Regions from separate parts of the Acidovorax sp. GW823-FHT01C06 genome, predicted to be linked through region 1. Evidence: predicted binding sites of a transcription regulator. Region 1 holds the regulator's gene; each other region holds the start of a gene.
The links. Region 1 encodes FNR, which switches genes on or off when oxygen is low (the NO sensors DNR and NnrR bind a similar motif). Its sites were predicted from a motif close to TTGATNNNNATCAA; they were not measured.

Region 1 (4,066 bases):
AACAAGACGATCGACCACAAGGCCAAGGGCCTGGGTGACTGCATTGACTGCACCCTGTGCGTGCAGGTGTGTCCCGTGGGCATCGATATCCGCAAGGGCCTGCAGTACGAGTGCATTGGCTGCGGACTGTGCGTGGATGCGTGCAACACGGTGATGGACAAGATGCACTACCCCCGGGGGCTGATCCGCTTTTCCACGCAGAACGGCGTGGCGCAGCGCTGGAGCCAGTCGCAGATCCTGCGGCGCGTCCTGCGGCCTCGCGTGCTGATCTACACCGCCGTGCTGGTGGCACTGTGCGTGGGCATGATGGCCAGCCTGGTCACCCGCACGCCGCTCAAGGTGGATGTGGTGCGCGACCGCGCGGCCCTGTCGCGCATCGTGGCGGGCGGCAAGCTGGAGAATATCTACCGCCTGCAGATCATGAACGCCACCGAAGGCCCCCAGCGCTACCGCATCGGCGCCCGCGGCCTGGACGGGCTGGAGGTGGCCTCTGAAGCCGAGGTGGACATTGGCCCCGCGGAGTCCCGGTGGGTGGCCGTGCGCCTGCAGATACCGTATGGCTCCGCGCCCCCGGGCTCCCATGCCGTGCAGTTCGATGTGCAGGCGGTGGGCGCTGCGGCCCATGTGACCGAGAAGTCCGTATTCCTGGTGCCCCGATGAGGCGACGTGCACCCCGGTGCACGGCCCCGGGGACGTTGTATGACCGAGAAGATTTTTGAGGAGCAAGCACCCATGCCATCCAATCCAGCCATCGGCTCCGCCCCCGCCACCGCTGCGCCCTGGTGGAAATTCGGCCACGTCTGGCTGATCATCGCCGGCCCTGCCATCGTCATCGTGGCGGGCTTTGTCACGCTGTGGCTGGCGATTTCGCGGCCAGACCCCGTGGTCGCCGAGGACTACTACCGCCAGGGCATCGAAATCAACAAGACGCTGGAGGCTCCGGAGAAGAGCCTGGCCCCGGCTATGAAGGGCCGCAACCACGCGGCGACACCGGTTCAGGACCAGCCACGCTGAAACCCCTGGCCGAGCAGCGGGTCTGCGCGGCCTTACCAGGAGACAACCCCGATGTGGACGCAACGCCTGATGTGGATTGCATGGCCCGCCTTTCTGATGGCGGGCGCGATGGAGATGCTGGTTTTTGCGATGGTGGACCCGCAGGACCTGCATTGGTTCGGGCAGCCGCTGGCCCTGTCGCGCCAGGGCGTCTACACGCTCGCGTTCTTTGCGTTCTGGGCCATCACCATGGCCTCCAGCGCGTTGACCACGCTGCTGGCAATGTCGCCCTTTGAACTCAACCGCTGCCCCGTGCCCGAAGGCGAGCGCCCTGATGATTGCCGAAAGACATCATCCTGCCCTTGAACAGCGCACCGGCCGGGCTCCGGTGGCAAGGCGTTGCCGGGACGGGCGGACCTGGCTCGCCTTGCTCAGTGGCAGGCGGACTGGTTGTTCACGATGCGCTTGAGCGCGTCGGTCTCGAGGATGCGGACATGGCGCTGCTTGACTTCGACAATGCCTTCTTCCACAAACTTGGAGAAGGTGCGGCTCACGGTCTCGAGCTTGAGGCCCAGGTAGCTGCCGATCTCCTCGCGCGTCATGCGCAGCACCAGCTCGGACTGCGAGAATCCGCGGGCGTGCAGGCGCTGCACCAGATTGAGCAGGAACGCTGCCAGGCGCTCCTCGGCACGCATGCTGCCCAGCAGCAGCATCACGCCGTGTTCGCGCACGATCTCGCGGCTCATGATCTTGTGCACGTGGTGCTGCAGCGCGGTGACCTCGCGGGACAGTTCCTCGATGCGGTCAAACGGCATGACGCAGACCTCGGCGTCTTCCAGGGCCACCGCATCGCAGGTGTGGTGGTCATTCACGATGCCGTCCAGGCCGATGATCTCGCCCGCCATCTGGAACCCCGTGACTTGGTCGCGTCCGTCCTCGGTGGCCACGCAGGTCTTGAAAAAGCCGGTGCGGATGGCATAAAGCGAGGTGAACGACTCACCATTGCGAAACAGCGTGCCGCCGCGCTTCACCTTGCGGCGAACTGCAACGACCTCGTCGATGCGGTGCAGTTGCTCTTCGCTCAGGCCCACCGGCATGCACAGCTCGCGCAGGTTGCAATTGGAACAGGCGACTTTGATGGTGAGCGGGTTCATAGGCACAGGGCGGAGTTAGGTTTCGAGCATACCGCCCGATGGCCGAAGAGGGAGTCTCTTGGAGGGCGGGCAGGCGACTGACATGCATCAAATTGTCGCTGTTCCGGCCACTCCATCACTTGATTCATGTCAAGGACATGGGGAGCAGCTTACGGCACAGTCAAGGTGTACGCAAGGATTCGCCCCATGACCGCTGTTTCGCCTGACCTGCTGCGCCGTTTTGACGTACCAGGCCCCCGCTATACCTCCTATCCGACGGCCGACCGGTTTGTGGAAGCCTTCGGCCAGGAGGACTACGCCCTCGCCCTCGAGCAGCGCCGCATGGGCACCCTGACCAAGGCGCTGCCCTTGTCCCTGTATGTGCACATCCCCTTTTGCGAGTCGCTGTGCTACTACTGCGCCTGCAACAAGATCATCACCAAGCACCACGACCGGGCTGAAGTCTATCTGCGCTATCTCAGCCGCGAGATCGATCTGCACACGGCGCACTGCGGCACGGGCCAGGTGGTGAGCCAGCTGCACCTGGGCGGCGGCACTCCCACCTTCCTGTCGGACGATGGCTTGCGGGAACTCATGGCGATGCTCCAGCGCAGCTTCACCCTGGCGCCGGGCGGGGAGTACTCGATCGAGGTGGACCCCCGTACCGTCAATGCCGACCGGCTTGCCGTGCTCGCGGAGCTTGGATTCAACCGGCTGAGTTTTGGCGTGCAGGATTTTGACCCCGAGGTCCAGAAGGCGGTGCACCGCATCCAGCCCGCCGAACAGGTGTTTTCGCTGGTGGAATCCGCGCGCTCGCTCGGCTTCGAATCGATCAATGTGGACCTGATCTACGGGTTGCCGCGCCAGACGCCGGAGTCGTTCGACCGTACGCTGGCGCAGGTGGTTCAGTTGCGGCCTGATCGCATTGCGCTGTATGCCTATGCCCACCTGCCGGAGCGGTTCAAGCCCCAGCGCCGCATCCTCTCCGCCGAACTGCCCGCAGCCTCCGGCAAGGTGTCGATGCTCTCCCGTTCGCTCGACGCGTTCATGGGCGCCGGCTATGTGTATGTGGGGATGGACCACTTCGCGCTGCCGGAGGACTCGCTGGCCGTCGCCAAGCGGCAGGGCCGCCTGCACCGTAACTTCCAGGGCTACAGCACCCAGCCCGACTGCGACCTGATCGGCCTGGGCGTGTCGGCCATTGGCAGGGTCGGCGCCACCTACAGCCAGAACGCCAAGACCCTGGATGAGTACTACGACCTGCTGAACCAGGGGCGTCTGCCCGTGGTGCGTGGCTTGGCCCTGACGCGGGACGACCTCGTGCGCCGCGCCGTCATCATGTCCTTGATGTGCCAGGGAGAACTGCTGTTCGAGCCCATGGAACAGGCCTGGCTTCTCGATTTTCGGCACTATTTCTCCGCCGAACTGGCGCAACTCGACACCATGGCCGAGCAGGGGCTGGTCAAGGTGAGGCCCGACGGTGTCGAGGTCACGGCCATGGGCTGGTTCTTCGTGCGCGGCATCGCCATGGTTTTCGACCGATATCTGCAGGCAGACCGCAACCGCGCGCGTTTTTCACGCATCATCTGAATCCCATGCTTGCAACGGTTGCCTCGACTGCCTTGTTGATGGGGCTCGTTGGCGGGTCCCATTGCCTGGCCATGTGCTCGGCACCTTGTGGCGCCGTGGTGGGGCAGGGGAGCGCGGGCTGCGCATCCGCCCCCGGCGGCGGGGCGCCGGCGGAGGGGGCTCCCCCGAAGGTGCAGGCGGTGCGGTGGGCACCGCGCGGTGGCGTGGCCCGGCGGGCCGTGGCCTTTCATGCGGGCCGCCTGACAGGATATGCGCTGGCGGGCGGGCTGGCCGCCCTGGCCATGGACAGCCTGGCGTGGCTCACTCAGCAGACCATGGCACTGCGCCCGGCGTGGACCTTGATGCACGTC
Region 2 (4,066 bases), on a different contig from region 1:
GGCGCATGTGATAAATACGTACAGTGCGGTCATCGATGTCTGGCAAACTGCAACGCTTTGTTGCAGGCCGGCGGCTTCGAATGCAGGCGCGGCCCCTCCATACCCATAAAAGGACGACACATCATGAATCTCTTCTCGTTCATGCGGCAGTTCACCATCCGAATGCGCATGCTGGGGGCCATCGCGGTGGTGCTGGGCCTGCTGGGCCTGCTGGGCGGCGCGGGCATGCTGGGCATGTTCCGCATCCATGACATGAGCCAGAACTTCATGGACAACTCCTTCGCCAAGGTGGGCTACATGGCGGAGCTGCGCGGCGAGATGGGCTCCGTCCGCCAGTACGAGAAGGACATGATCATTGGCTACGAGAAGCCGGAAGCCGTGAAGGCCGCGCACGACAAGTGGCTGGCCAGCCAGGACAAGGCCAAGAAGATCGCCGCGAAGTTCCTGGAGGGCGAGGACGACGCGGACAACGTGGTGGTGCGCAACATCATCGCCAGGCTGGACAGCTACCGCGAGCTGTTTGCCCATGTGGCCCGGCAGCTGGAAGCCAGCGGCTACGACACCGCCACGATTGCCAACCGCATGAGCGGCAAGGCCGTGGCCGAGTTCGACCAGGCCGACAAGCTGGTGGGAGAGCTCGATACCGTGCTGCGGGCCGAAGTGGCCCAGTCGGTCGAACAGCAGGGCCGGGTGTCCAGCGAGACCAAGTGGCTCTTCGTCCTGGCCGTGGTGATCACCGTGGTGGTGGTGGTGCCCACCACGCTGATGAACATGAACTCGATCTGCCACCCGCTTGAAGAGGCGCGCCGCATGGCGCAGGCCATTGCCGGGGGTGACCTGTCCCAGAACATTGCCGCCGAAGGCAAGGACGAAGTGGCCGACCTGCAGCGCGCGCTGCGCGACATGCAGCAGGGCCTGGGCGCGCTCGTGGCGCAGGTGCGGGACGCCAGCGGCAACATCGCCACGGCCAGCCAGGAGATCGCCATGGGCAACCAGGACCTCTCGCAACGCACCGAGCAGACGGCGAGCAATGCCCAGGAAGCGGTGGCTTCGCTCTCGCAGCTCACCTCGACGGTGCAGCAGACCGCGTCGTCGTCGCAGATGGCCAACCAGCTGGCGGCATCGGCCTCCAGCACCGCGACGCGCGGCGGCTCGGTGGTGCAGCAGGCCGTCTCCAGCATGCAGGAGATTTCGGCCTCCAGCCGCAAGATCGGCGACATCATCGGCCTGATCGATTCCATCGCCTTCCAGACCAACATCCTCGCGCTGAACGCCGCCGTGGAAGCCGCGCGCGCCGGTGAGCAGGGGCGGGGCTTTGCCGTGGTGGCCAGCGAGGTGCGCAGCCTGGCCCAGCGCTCGGCGGCGGCGGCCAGCGACATCAAGGGCCTGATCCACAGCAGCGTGACGGCCGTGGACGGGGGCGTGCGCCACGTGGAGGATGCGGGCACGGCCATGAAGGAAATCGTGGCCAGCGTGCAGCGCGTGGGCGACATCATCGGCGAGATCACGGCGGCGGCGTCGGAGCAGTCGGCCGGCATCGGCCAGGTGAACCAGTCGGTGGGTGAGATCGACCGCATGACGCAGCAGAACGCGGCGCTGGTGGAGGAATCCGCGGCGGCGGCCGAGTCCATGCGCGAACAGGCCGCGCGCCTGTCGCAGGTGGTGCAGCAGTTCCGCCTGGCCGACGCCATGCTCCACGCCGCCCACCACGCACCCGTGGAGGCGCCGCAGCACCAGGCGCTTGCCGGGGAGCCTTCCAGGGCACTGCTCGCGCGCTGATGATGGATTGAACCGGTGGCGCCCGCGCGCCATCACACCCGGAATGGGCCCTGCGGGCGGATGCGCATGCAGGGCTTTTTCATGCCCGGCGTGCGGCGGCCGCAGGCGCACCGGCCGCGCGATGCGCACCCGGTCCCCGACGGTTTGTTGACCTGCGTCATGCGCGGGCGGGCGCCTGCATGGCAATCTGGAGGCCTTGTGACCTGGGGAGCACTGCCATGCCGTCGATCAGCCTGCGGACCATCCACGAAGAGCATGCGTCGCTTGCGGCCGTGCTGCATTCCTTGCGCCTGATGCTGGACCAGGGGCCGGGCGACGAGCCCGCCGCGTTCTTCGACGTGATGCGGGCCATGCTGTTCTACATCGACGAATTCCCCGAACGCCAGCACCACCCGAAGGAATCGCAATGGCTGTTCCCGAAGGTGGCCGAGCGTTCGCCGGAGGCGGCCGGCGCCATCGCGCAACTGGAGCGCGAACACGCGGGCGGCGAGGCCGCCGTGCGCGAGCTGCAGCATCTGCTGCTGGGCTGGGAGCTGATGGGCGAGGCGCGCCGCGACACCTTTTCCGAGGCCCTGCGGCGCTATGTCGCTTTCTACCTGGAGCACATGCGCCTGGAGGAAACCGTGGTCTTGCCAGCGGCCCAGGCATGCCTGCAGCCTGGCGACTGGGCCGCGATCGATGCGGCGTTTGCCGGCAATACCAACCCGCTGGCGCCCGGCCAGGCGCGGGACCCCGCCTACGATCGCCTGTTCACGCGCATCGTGATGCGGGCGCCCAGCCCGATCGGGTTGGGCTGACGTCGCGCCCGCCTCAGGCCGACAGGGCGGGGTAGTCGGTGTAGCCCTCCGCGCCGCCGCCGTACAGCGTGGCGCGGTTGACCTCGTTCAGGGGCGCGCCGCGCTCCAGGCGCTGCACGAGGTCGGGGTTGGCGATGAACGGCCGGCCAAAGGCCACGATGTCCGCGCCGTTCGCGAGCGCGGTTTCCGCCAGCGCCTTGTCGTAGGCGTTGTTCACCATCCACGCGCCCTGGCCGCCGGCCGCGCGGTAGGCCGCCTTCAGGGCCGCGTAGTCGAAGGGGCGGTCGGGCAGTTCGCGCGGGCCGCCGGTCGCACCCTCGATCACGTGGATGTAGGAAAGGCCCAGCGGGCCGAGCTGGCGCACCACGTAGTCAAACAGGGGCTGCGGGTCCGCGTCCACCACGTCGTTGGCGGGCGTCACGGGCGACAGGCGGATGCCCGTGCGGCCGGCACCGATTTCCTGCGTGATGGCGGTGACCACTTCGACCAGCAGCCGGGCGCGGTTCTCGATGCTGCCGCCATAGGCGTCGGTGCGGTGGTTGGCGCTGGTCTTGAGGAACTGATCGATCAGGTAGCCGTTGGCGGCGTGCACCTCGACGCCGTCGAAGCCGGCTTCGATGGCAGCGCGGGCGGCACGGCGGTAGTCGGCCACGATGCCGGGGATCTCGGCGATCTCGAGCGCGCGGGGCTCCGAGGTCTGGGTGAACGTGGGCACGCCGTCCTTGATGAGCACGGTCTTGGTCTTGGCCTGGATCGCCGACGGGGCCACGGGCGCGGCATGGCCCGGCTGCAGGTCGGTGTGCGAGACACGGCCCACATGCCACAGCTGCACCACGATCTTGCCGCCCGCCGCGTGCACGGACGAAGTGACCTTCTTCCAGCCGGCGATCTGCTCGGGCGCATACAGGCCGGGCACGTCGGCGTAGCCCTGTCCCTGGTGGCTGATGGCGGTGGCCTCGGAAATCAGCAGGCCGGCGCTGGCGCGCTGCGTGTAGTAGGTGGCCACGAGGTCGGTGGGCACGGCGTTGGGCGAGCGGTTGCGCGTGAGCGGTGCCATGGCGATGCGGTTGGCCAGCTGCAGGTCACCGGCTTGGACGGGGTCGGACAGAAAAGGCATGCGGGGCTTTCAAAAACGGGTTGCACACAATCGATCAACCCCGGAAGGTTAATGCTGCAGCGCAAAACGTGCAGCGCACATGCGTCAACAAGGGCTCTGGTTTTGTGCTATCCGGGGCTGGCCGGCGGTGTGCGGGGGGCCGCGGCGCGCTGGCGCGGCCTGGGGCAGAATCAAACGCCATGCCGCCCCGCCATCCTTCCCCCCGCCCCGTGCCCGCGCTGTGGCTGGCCGTGGCGCTGTCGATGGGGGCGGCGGTGTCGCTCGGCATCACGCGCTTTGCGTACGCGCTGCTGCTGCCGCCCATGCGGGAGGACCTGGGCTGGTCCTACACCCTCGCGGGCGCGATGAACACCGTGAATGCGCTGGGCTACCT
Region 3 (4,066 bases), on a different contig from region 1:
AGAGCTGTGCCTCACGCACAGCGCCGTGAGCCAGCAGCTGCGCCTGCTCGAAGGCCAGCTGGGCCTGCAGCTCGTGCAGCGCGGCGCGCGCGGCTCCACGCTCACCGAGGCGGGCCGCCGCTACCACGCGCAGGTGGTGGGCGACCTGCTGCGCCTGCAGAACCACACGCTCGAAGCCATGGCCCAGCGGCCCGACGGCGCGCGGCTGCTGGTGGGCTGCGTGCCCGTGTTCGCCGAGCGCTGGCTGCTGCCGCGCCTGCCCGCCTTCCTGGCCACGCACAGGGGCTGCAGCCTGCACCTGCAGGTGTACCCCACGCACACCTACATGCAGGAGATCCCTTTCGACGTGGCCGTGCAGTACAACGACGCCGCCTGGCCCGGGGTGCAGCCCGTGCCGCTGATGAGCGAGGTGTGCGTGGCCGTGTGCGCTCCCGGCTCGCGCCACCGGCGTGCGATGGAGCGCGGCGACTTCCGCGCGGTGCCGCTGCTGCAGCTGAGCTCGCGGCTGGGCGCGTGGGATGCGTGGTTCACCCGCGCGGGCATCACGCGCGTGCCGGCGCACAGCCTGGGCGGCCACCGGTTCGACCTGTTTTCCATGCTGGTCGAGGCGGTGCGCGCGGACCTGGGCATCGGCCTGGTGCCGCACTACTTCGTGGAGCGCGAGCTGCTGTCCGGCGAACTGGCGCTGGCGCATCCCCACCATGACAGCGGCCTGCGTGGCTACAGTCTCTTCGTGGCGCAGGGGCGGCAGGAAGACCCCGCCGTGGCCACGTTTGCCCGGTGGCTCGCCCACGCGGTCGCGGTGCCGGGCGGTGCCGGCACCGGAGCCACGCGGGCCTAGACGGCGCGCCGCCGCCGGGCCGCGAGCCAGGCGAGCGCCAGGCCCGTGACCACGATGGGCACCAGGGACCCGGCATTGAGCAGCGTCCAGCCCTGCGTGGTGACCAGCACGCCGGACGAGAACGAGCTGAGCGCCAGCGTGGCGAACACGCAGAAGTTGATGGCGGCCTGGGCGCGGTCCTTTTCCTCGGGGCGGTAGGCGGTCATGGACAGCGTGGTGGCCCCCGTGAACAGGAAGTTCCAGCCCACGCCGAGCATGAACAGCGCGATGCCGAAGTGGTGCAGCTCCACGCCCATGAGCGCCACGGCCACGCAGGCCAGGTTCAGCAGCACGCCGGCGCCCATGATGGACAGCACGCCAAAGCGCTTGATGAGGTGGCCGGTGACGAAGCCGGGCGCGAACATGCCGATCACGTGCCACTCCAGCACCAGCGCGGCTGCATCGAAGTTGAAGCCGCACACCTGCATCGCCAGCGGCGTGGCGGCCATCAGCAGGTTCATCACGCCATAGCCCAGCGCCGCGCCCAGGATGGCCACCACGAACGCGGGCTGGCGCATCAGCTCGGACAGGGGGCGGCCCGCGACGGGCTGCCCCGCGGCGTCGCGCCGCGCGGGCTGCGCCTCGAAGCGGATCGCCGCCATGCACAGCATGGACAGCAGGGCCACGCCCATGAGCACCACGTAGGCGCCCGCGAAAGGCACCGGAAACAGCGTGCGCGTGGCGCTGGCCAGGTTCGGCCCGGCCACGGCGCCCAGCAGGCCGCCCGCCAGCACCAGCGACACGGCCTTTTCGCGGTAGGCCGCGGGGGCCAGCTCGGCGGCGGCAAAGCGGTAGAGCTGGCCATTGGCGCTGTAGTAGCCCGCCACCACGGTGGCGGCGCACAGCAGCCAGAAACTGGCGCTGAAGGCCGCCCACGCGCACAGGCCGCACGACGCGACCGCCACGGCCAGCCCGATCTGGAACGACACCTTGCGGCCCCACCGGGCCTGGCTGCGGGCCACGAGCGCGGTGGACAGGGCCCCGCCCACCACATAGCCCATCACGGGCAGCGTGGCCATCCAGCCAAAGGGGGCGAGCTGCAGGCCCACCAGGCCGTTGATGGCGATGAAGACCACGTTGTTGGTCAGGAAAAGGCCCTGGCACAGGGCCAGCAGCCACAGGTTCTTGTTCACGGCGAAGGGTGTTGTTGGAATGGGGAAGGAAAGGGTCGAGGCGGGCATGGGCGGCCGGGCCGCGTCAAAGTCCGACTGCATTGCTCTGGCATTGTGCACTCCGGTTGATGAAGATCAGCCGGCGCGCGCAGCGGCCTCGGTATGGTGCCACCCAGTGCTTGGGCTCCCACCGGGGGCCTGCGTTTGAACCAGAGCCATGGAACCCCACAACCCTGCAGAGGCCGCGCCCGCCCTCGAACTCGTCTGCCCCGCCGGCAGCCTGCCCGCGCTCAAGGCGGCGGTGGACCATGGTGCCAGCTGCGTCTACCTGGGCCTGCGCGACGCGACCAACGCGCGCAACTTCGCGGGCCTGAACTTTGACGAGGCGGCCATCGCCAGCGGCATCGCCCATGCGCATGCGCGTGGCTGCAAGGTCTTCATGGCGCTCAACACCTACCCGCAGGCCGCCAACCCGGGGCCGTGGCGCAGCGCCCTGGACAAGGCGGTGGACCTGGGCGTGGACGCGGTCATCCTGGCCGACCCGGGCCTCATGCAATACGCGGTGCAGCGCCACCCCCGGCTGCGGCTGCACCTGTCGGTGCAGGGCTCGGCCACCAACTACGAGGCCATCAACTTCTACCGCGAGCAGTTCGGCATCGTGCGCGCCGTGCTGCCGCGCGTCCTGTCGATGGAGCAGGTGCGCCAGGTCATCGACCGCACGCCCGTGGAGATCGAGGTGTTCGGCTTTGGCAGCCTGTGCGTGATGGTCGAGGGGCGCTGCGCGCTGTCGTCGTATGCGACGGGCGAATCGCCCAACACGCACGGCGTGTGCTCGCCCCCGAAGGCCGTGCGCTGGGTGGAAACGCCGCAGGGCCGCGAGTCGCGCCTGAACGGCGTGCTGATCGACCGCTATGCGCCCGGCGAGAGCGCCGGCTACCCCACGCTGTGCAAGGGCCGCTTCGACGTGGGCGGCGACGAGAACTACTACGCCATCGAGGAGCCCACCAGCCTCAACACCCTGGAGCTGTTGCCCCAGCTCGTGAAGATGGGCGTGCGCGCCATCAAGATCGAAGGGCGCCAGCGCAGCCCGGCCTACGTGGCCCAGGTCACGCAGGTCTGGCGCGAGGCCATCGACCAGTGCCTGGCCCACCCCCACCGCTACGCGCCCAAGACGCGCTGGATGGCCAGCCTGGACCAGGTGGCCGAAGGGCAGCAGCACACGCTGGGCGCCTACCACCGCCCCTGGAAATGAAGAACAACCCCCTGATGCGCTTCGCGCCTTCCCCCTTCTCTCGCCTCGCTTGCGCGATGCGGGAAGGGGGACACCGCCAGCGCGGCGGGGCGGCCCTTGCGCGGCGGTCGCTGGCTTGGGCCGCGCCAGATTCGAACTCCATGCGCCGCTCCCAGCATCTGGATCCCACGATCAAACCCCTGAAGCCCGCCCCATGAAACTCTCTCTCGGCCCCCTGCTGTACTACTGGCCGCGCGACACCGTGTTCGCGTTTTACGAAGCCATGGCCGCCACGCCCGTCGACGTGGTGTACCTGGGCGAGACAGTGTGCTCGCGCCGCCATGAGCTGCGCCTGGCCGACTGGCTGGCGCTGGCGCGCATGCTGCGGGACGCGGGCAAGGAGGCCGTGCTGTCCACCCAGGTGCTCATCGAATCCAGTGCGGACGTGGGCCTGCTGCACAAGATCACGGCCAACGGCGAGTTCACCGTGGAGGCCAACGACATGGGCGCCGTGCACTGCCTCTCGCGGCCACCCACCGGGCCGCGGGCCTTCGTGGCCGGGCCGCACCTGAACCTGTACAACGCGCACTCGCTGCAGTGGATGGCGCAGTTCGGCGCCACCCGCTGGGTGATGCCGGTGGAGATGTCGCGGGACGCGCTGTCGGCCGTGCTGGCGCAGCGCCCGCAGGGCCTGGAGACCGAGGTCTTCGCCTACGGGCGCATGCCGCTGGCGTACTCGGCGCGCTGCTTCACCGCGCGCCACCGCAACCTGCCCAAGGACGACTGCCAGTTCAGCTGCCTGCAGCATGCCGACGGGCTGCCGCTGCGCACGCGCGAGAACGA

Region 2: AC1RCS_RS18470 (hemerythrin domain-containing protein) is a predicted target of FNR. The motif match lies at 1,927-1,940, and genes of this name have one in related genera.
Region 3: ubiU (ubiquinone anaerobic biosynthesis protein UbiU) is a predicted target of FNR. The motif match lies at 2,118-2,131, and genes of this name have one in related genera.

What each region holds. Positions count from the first base shown of each region.
Region 1 is NZ_JBXAKN010000013.1:55,845-59,910, reverse strand. Features, by position in the region: gene ccoG (cytochrome c oxidase accessory protein CcoG) at 1-660, shown strand, start outside; gene AC1RCS_RS22175 (FixH family protein) at 733-1,014, shown strand; gene AC1RCS_RS22170 (hypothetical protein) at 1,066-1,359, shown strand; gene fnr (fumarate/nitrate reduction transcriptional regulator Fnr) at 1,425-2,147, opposite strand; gene hemN (oxygen-independent coproporphyrinogen III oxidase) at 2,334-3,716, shown strand; gene AC1RCS_RS22155 (sulfite exporter TauE/SafE family protein) at 3,722-4,066, shown strand, end outside.
Region 2 is NZ_JBXAKN010000009.1:157,306-161,371, forward strand. Features, by position in the region: gene AC1RCS_RS18460 (heavy metal translocating P-type ATPase) at 1-11, shown strand, start outside; gene AC1RCS_RS18465 (methyl-accepting chemotaxis protein) at 124-1,779, shown strand; gene AC1RCS_RS18470 (hemerythrin domain-containing protein) at 1,998-2,576, shown strand; gene AC1RCS_RS18475 (alkene reductase) at 2,590-3,693, opposite strand; gene AC1RCS_RS18480 (YbfB/YjiJ family MFS transporter) at 3,873-4,066, shown strand, end outside.
Region 3 is NZ_JBXAKN010000009.1:32,973-37,038, reverse strand. Features, by position in the region: gene AC1RCS_RS17935 (LysR family transcriptional regulator) at 1-841, shown strand, start outside; gene AC1RCS_RS17930 (MFS transporter) at 838-2,013, opposite strand; gene ubiU (ubiquinone anaerobic biosynthesis protein UbiU) at 2,210-3,244, shown strand; gene AC1RCS_RS17920 (U32 family peptidase) at 3,438-4,066, shown strand, end outside.